DNA from 2 places in the Paenibacillus sp. BIHB 4019 genome. Region 1 is predicted to be linked to the other one. Evidence: riboswitches for the same ligand, from Rfam matches in the RefSeq annotation. Region 1 holds a riboswitch; the other holds the start of a gene.
The links. A riboswitch is a leader RNA that binds a small molecule or an ion and turns the genes downstream of it on or off. The one in region 1 is predicted to bind ZMP and ZTP.
Positions count from the first base shown of each region.

Region 2: linked by a shared signal. The riboswitch ahead of BBD42_RS25820 (GNAT family N-acetyltransferase) and the one ahead of rpiB (ribose 5-phosphate isomerase B) in region 1 are both predicted to bind ZMP and ZTP.

Region 1 is NZ_CP016808.1:2,555,934-2,559,341, reverse strand. Features, by position in the region: gene BBD42_RS10910 (serine hydroxymethyltransferase) at 1-387, opposite strand, end outside; gene BBD42_RS10905 (TIGR01440 family protein) at 519-1,142, opposite strand; gene rpiB (ribose 5-phosphate isomerase B) at 1,218-1,670, opposite strand; ZMP/ZTP riboswitch at 1,824-1,904, opposite strand; gene BBD42_RS10895 (low molecular weight protein arginine phosphatase) at 2,002-2,580, opposite strand; gene BBD42_RS10890 (manganese efflux pump MntP) at 2,807-3,352, opposite strand.
Region 2 is NZ_CP016808.1:5,977,224-5,980,631, reverse strand. Features, by position in the region: gene BBD42_RS25830 (phosphotransferase enzyme family protein) at 1-922, shown strand, start outside; gene BBD42_RS25825 (SDR family oxidoreductase) at 937-1,635, shown strand; ZMP/ZTP riboswitch at 1,692-1,773, shown strand; gene BBD42_RS25820 (GNAT family N-acetyltransferase) at 1,828-2,322, shown strand; partial or broken gene BBD42_RS32415 (DNA mismatch repair protein MutT) at 2,331-2,477, shown strand; gene BBD42_RS25815 (MFS transporter) at 2,507-3,408, opposite strand, start outside.

The sequences.
Region 1 (3,408 bases):
AACCGGGCTGCCGTGCGTCAAGTGGCCGCCATGAGCCAAATTCATGCCCAGTACCGTGTCGCCAGGCTTAAGCGCCGCCAAATAAACAGCCATGTTCGCTTGTGCGCCGGAATGCGGTTGTACGTTGGCATGGTCTGCGCCAAACAGTTCTTTTGCACGATCGCGTGCGATATCTTCCACGATGTCGACATGCTCACAGCCGCCGTAGAAACGTTTGCCTGGGTAGCCTTCTGCATATTTGTTCGTCAAAGCAGAACCCAATGCTTCAAGCACAGCTTCGCTTACGATATTTTCCGATGCGATTAGCTCGATGTTATCGCGTTGACGCTGCAATTCCAGTCCCATTGCTTTCAAAACTTCCGGATCTTGTTTACGTAGATTTTCCATAATAAATGCCTCCTTAGTTGTGTGTGCTTGTTATATAGATAAGGATTAAGCATGATAGACTCGTCAGATATTTGTTCAACGGGCTGCATGCTCCATCCGCCAATAATAAAATCTTTATAGAATGCTTGCGATTAATCGCATGTCCCAGCGGATTGCTCCGGAGACAAGACAACAGCATCACGGCTGTCTGCCACACCGTCCAGCTCATACACCGCTCGTACACCGCCAATAAGCTTTGGCCGCGTAACCGCCATCGTGACATGCGCCTCGCCAATGCTGCGAATCGAAGGCCGCACCGGAACCGCCACTCTGCGCAAATGCATACCGATGAAAGTATCGCCGATATCTATTCCAGCATGCGCGGCTACCGTCTCGACGAGACAAGCATCTTTAATGTGACGATACGCATAAGCCGCCATGGAGCCGCCCGCCTTCGGAACGGGAATCGCCGCGACCAGCTCAAGTCCGTAACGTTCAGCCGCTGCACGCTCGATAACGAGCGCACGGTTCAAATGCTCGCAGCATTGATACACCGGATAAAAACCAATATCGCGGCGCACAGCCTCTACTCCAGCGTAAATTTCCGCAGCAGCTTGTGGCGTGCCTGACGTCCCAATACGCCGGCCCAGCACCTCGCTCGTGCTCGTGCCGATGACGAGAAGCTGTCCAGCCCGCAGGCTGCCCGCTGCCGCAAGCTCGCGAACGATCGTCTCTACTGCGCTTGCTATCGCTATCGTTTTCTCGTTTGCTTCCATAGCAGGCGGCCTCCTTGTCTAACTAACCGTATCCATGCAAGCATGGAACAAAGCCTTCTTACTTGCTGATTTAGCTTAAGCGTTATATTTTTGCTCGATTTGGCCTACTTTATGAATGCGTCCCGCATGACGTTCGCCGCCGGAGAATGGCGTGTCCAGCCAAATACGAAGAATTTCCTGTGCCACCCCCGGACCAATGACCCGCTCGCCCAGTGCAATTACATTCGTATCATTATGCTCGCGCGTCGCTTTGGCGGAAAATAAATCGTGCACCAGCGCGCAGCGGATGCCTTTAACCTTATTAGCGGCAATCGACATGCCAATGCCTGTTCCACAAATGAGAATACCGCGATCCACTTCCCCGTTTGCCACCTTTTCTGCTACAGGCAGTGCATAATCCGGGTAATCGACCGATTGATTGCAGTCGCAACCGAAATCTTCAATTTCGTGACCAAGCGATAGCAGAAATGGTACAATTTCGTCCTTCAGCCGGTAGCCGGCATGATCCGCGCCAATGGCAATTTTCACGTATAAACCTCCTCCAAAGTATGACGATGCTGCACTTGCAATGATACTTGCGGCGCTCGGCACATAACTCCGCTTCCGCAATTTGACGCTTTTATTATACCTAAATTTGTCCTAAAAGACGAAAAAAGAGCATGACATGCTCTTCAGCATGCTGCTCTTTGCCCAGGCGACCGGCCGTATGTTCCGATGCTCCACCGTGGTTACCCACTTCCGTCGCCAGTCACATCGGAAACCGTATATCTGTACTCATCATAGCCGAATTTTTATGAAAAATCAATCGGTTCCGCGCCTAAATTCGCGCTTTTACATTTGCTGTGCCGCAGCCATCCGCTTATTCCTGCTTTAACTGCAAGAGCAGCTGCTGCAAGCAGCTGCGAATTTCCTCGGCGCAGCTTTTGTAATTTCCGAGTGTTCCGCCAAACGGGTCTATAATATCAAAGCTTGGTATACGGCGCTCCAGCTCCAGCAGGCGATTGCGTTCGCCATCCGTCAGCTGCTGTCCCAGCGTCTGCTTCATGTGCAGCTCCGTATACAGCCGCTCCAGTTCCTTAATGTCTGCCAGTACGCCCGTATCTTGATTGACATACTCTTTGAGCGTGTGCGCTTTATCTACGGCTTCCGGGAACCATTGGAGCAGTCCTCTTTTGTGGCTGGCGGTCATCGTCAGCACGAGGTCCGCCCATTTTACCGCTTCTCCTGTCAGCGCGCATGAAGAGCTCTGATGTTCTATGCCATAACCGCGCAGCACCTCTGTCGCATGGCCGGAAACGGCCAAACCGTCAATGGTGGAGATGCCTGCCGAACGCACTTCTACTGCTACGCCCTGCTGGGCCGCCATATTTTTCAGCATCGCCTCCGCCATCGGAGAACGACAAGTATTTCCCGTACAAATGAACAAAATGCGCTTCACGCCGCATGCCCCTTTCTATGTGTATCAAGATGAAACGGCTGTCGCCGTCCTCTGGCGGTACAGCTCGTTTCAGTCCGAGAAATATAAGCATATTTATAGATGTCCAACCTATAAATTCTTATATTTCAAGCGTAAACGGCTGAAGCCATCCTTTGATGGCAAAGCTTCCGTTTCGCGATGAAATATAAGCCTATTTATACATGTAAACTTATAAATTCTTATATTTTCAGAAAATAAACATTAAACCGAACACCAGCAGCACCGCGCCGCCGCATGCTTCGCCATAGCCGCCTAGCCGATGGCTGACTCTTCTTCCAAGCAGCAATCCCATAATCGACATCAAGCTGCCAAAAAAACCGAACAGCAGCACCGTCAGCAGCAAATCGGCTGCAAACATGCCAAGCGTAACGCCAACGGAAAAAGAATCGGCGCTGACGCCCAGCGCGAACAGCAGCGTCCCCCAAATGGTACGGTGATCGAAGGCTTGCACATCTTCTCCCCGCAAGGAGCTATAAATCATATGCCCGCCGAGCAGCACTAACAGCACGCCAGCAGCCGCAGTTGCTACATGACCCAGCAAGCCGCTAACGAAGCTCCCGGCATACATGCCTCCGAGCGGCATAATAATATGAAACATACCGATAATAACACTTAATCTTATTATATGGAGCCAGCGAATACCGCGCAGCCCAATTCCAATTCCTAGCGAAAAAGCATCCATGCCAAGCGCAACCGCCATTAGCAGCAGTGTGAAAAATTGCCCTCCAAGCATATGGCTACTCCACAAAATGATCTCCCCCCACGTCCGCAAACATTCTTAACCCAACA
Region 2 (3,408 bases), 3.4 Mb from region 1:
CTATGATGCGGATTCGCTGGATCTGTTTCAATATTACCGGATTTCGTCTAATGCGATTTATCCATTTCGCTTCGAGGGAAACACAAGGCTGCTGCGCTTCGCTCCCCAATCGGAGAAAAATAAGGCGAATACGCTGGCGGAGCTTGCATTTATCGCCTATTTGAAGGAAAATGGCTTCAACGTACTGGAAGCGATTGCATCAAAGCAAGGTGCCGAGCTGATTGAAACAGCGACACCTTGGGGAAATTACGCAGCTTCGGTATTCAAGCGAGTGCCTGGCCAGTCCTTTGATCAAGCCGATTTCAACGCTGCGACCCTGTTTGTTTATGGGAAGACGTTAGGCGAGCTTCACCGTTTGTCCAGCACATATACGCCCAAGAAGCACCGCCGATGGACGTATGAAGAAGTGCTCGATTGGATCGAAGAAGAGCTGTCAGCCTTCCCGGAGGAAACAGCAGCGCTTTGCGAAGTGAAGCAGCTAAGGAATTATTTTCAGACGTGGCCTGTTTCTGCTGCGCATTTCGGTCTCATTCATTATGATTTCGAATGCGATAATGTGTTTTATGATAGGGAGACGGGCCTGTGCCATGTCATTGATTTCGATGATGCGATGTACCACTGGTATGCGATGGACATTTATGCAGCACTGGAAAGCTTGCAGGAGTTTATAGCACGGGAGGACTGGGAGCGTAAAAAGCAGCATTTTGTCGACGGCTACACGTCCGAATTTGTATGGAATGTGGAGACGGAAGCGATGCTGCCTGGCTGCAAACGGTTTGATAACCTGTACAGTTATGCTCGTGTAAAGCGGGCAATAGGGGAAACGTGGCATAATGAGCCAGCATGGATGATGCAGCTGCGCAGCAGATTAGAGCAGTCGCTTAAGGAAGCGGAAGCTTTCTTCGGGAAAGAAATCGAATAGAGGGAGCTGGGAGCATGAACATTTTAATTACAGGCGCTGGACGAGGACTTGGTTATGAAATGACAAGCGAGGCGCTGGAGCGCGGGCATGCAGTTGTGGCGGGCGTTCGATCGCCAAATGAGACTAATGAAAAGCTGTCGGCACTTGCAGAAAAGTACGGCGATCGGCTGTCGATTGTGGAATTGGATGTCACGAAGGAGGAGGGCATTGCCGCACTCGCTTCACAATTGAAGGAGCAGGGCATGAGCCTTGGAGCGATTATTAATAATGCAGCGATTCTCAATGCTCGAAATACGCAAATCGAACAGCTGGATTTCACCGATGTGGCGCTGACGATGGATATCAATGTATATGGCCCTATGCGTGTAGTCAAGCATTTTCTGTCTCTGTTAACGGAGAAGGATGCCGCAATATTTAATATTTCATCTGAAGCGGGCAGCATCACGCATGCTTATCCAGGCGATTATCCTTATGCGATATCCAAAACAGCGCTCAATATGTTCACGCAGCAGCTTCATGTATATTTACAAAAGCGGGGCATTCAAGTGCTTAGCATTCATCCCGGCTGGATGCGGACGGATATGGGGGGTGGCGAGGCTCCGCTGGATGCAAGCCATAGCGCGCGCGGCATTATTGGGCTATTGGAGCAGCGCCGCACGCCGGACAGCCGTTTTATGTTTGTTGATCATGAAGGGAATTCAATGCCAATCTAGAAAGTCGGAATTAATGATTGACAAATAGCTGTATTTCGTTATACTAGCAGTAATTATTTGGTATGCGTAACTGGCGAAAACGCAGAGCACTGCGGGGGAGCGCATATGTCATAGCAGCCGTTCGCCTGGGCAAAGTATTTGGTCAACTGACCAAATACTTTTCTATTTTAAGGAGAGTTCAAATTGGAACAGATGATAAAAGTAGCCATTAAACGCGCCGCATCTGATGATCTGGAAGCGATGCTTCGTTTATACAAGGAAGCAGCCCGCTGGATATATGAGGCGAAGGGCTTGCGCCAGTGGAGCGAGGATTCTTTTACAATGGAATATTTAGAGAAATTTATTAGTGAAAAAGAAGTGTTCGTCGCTTACTTGCAGGGCGAGCTTGCGGGCTGTTTTTCGGTCGAATGGGATGACGAGCCGCTTTGGGGAGCGCAGTTTCATACGGATGCCGGTTATGTGCATCGGCTGGCTGTATCGCGCAGCTTCAAGGGGCAAGGCATTGGCGGTCAAATGCTCGCGTGGTCAGAAGCATATATTCGCTCGCGTGGAAAAGCCTGGATGCGCCTTGATTGCATGGCGGAAAATCCGTCGCTTAACGCTTTTTATGTTAGCCAAGGCTTGAGCTTATGCGGCAGATACGATGCAGAGGGCTGGAGCGCCCATTTATATGAAAAGAAGCTGTAGCGGAAACGGAGATGGCGCTGGACTTGCGAATGCAAGACTGGTTCAAGCAGCGCTTCCCCTTATTTTTTAATCCCGGTGTATTTGAGCATTATTCATTATGGGACGCAGTCAAAAAACAGGAGGATAATGAGCAATTAAGACACTATCCGCTGTAAGAAGTTTCTTTTTACCAAGCACAAAGGTTTTATGCATTCCCTGATGGTTGTTTGGCCTCGGTTAAGTAATATAGAAAGGCAAGCACCGGCAGAGCGATACCGATCAGGGAAGCTAAAGCCCATCCCCCATAAGCATAGGCCCATCCTCCCAAAAAAGACCCTACGGCTCCGCCGATGAAGAAAATAGCCATGAATAGGCCATTAAGGCGTCCGCGCATCTCACTGCCTAGCGAATAGATAACGCGCTGGCCCAACACAAGATTTCCTGACACCCCCATATCCAAAACGATAGCAGCAACCAGCAGTAATGCCAAAGCGGCGAAAGAATCCCCCCGCACAAGATAGGCAGTTAAAAAAGCAAGGGCAGAAACGGCAATCGCGATGCCGCTCAGCCATTTAGTCAAACCCCGATCAGCCAATCTTCCGGCAATAGGCGCCGCTACGGCTCCTGCTACACCAGCGAGAGCGAATAAAGCGATGCCTTGCTGCGTCAAATGAAAATATTCGGTTAAACGAAGAGGGATGACAGTCCAAAACAAACTAAAGGAGCCAAATAAACAAGCTTGATAAAAGGCGCGGCGGCGCAAAATAGGCGTTGCTTTCAAAAGCGAGCCTAAAGAGCGGATCAATGCCCCATATTGGAGGGACGGTGTTGGTTTCCGCTGTGGAAGCGCACGGGATAGAACAATTGCGAGCAATAGGATCACGATAGCAGATAAAATAAATACCTCCCGCCATCCCCAATATTCCGTTATGAGGCTGGCTAATGGCCGGGCAAACATAATGCCTAGCAGCAGGCCGCTCATTACATTGCCAACAACACGGCCGCGCTGTTCATCTGCTGCCAGGAAAGTGGCATAAGGGACAAGAATTTGCGCAGCAACCGAGCCTATTCCTATAAACAAAGCGGAGATGAGGAAGGTGGCTGTAT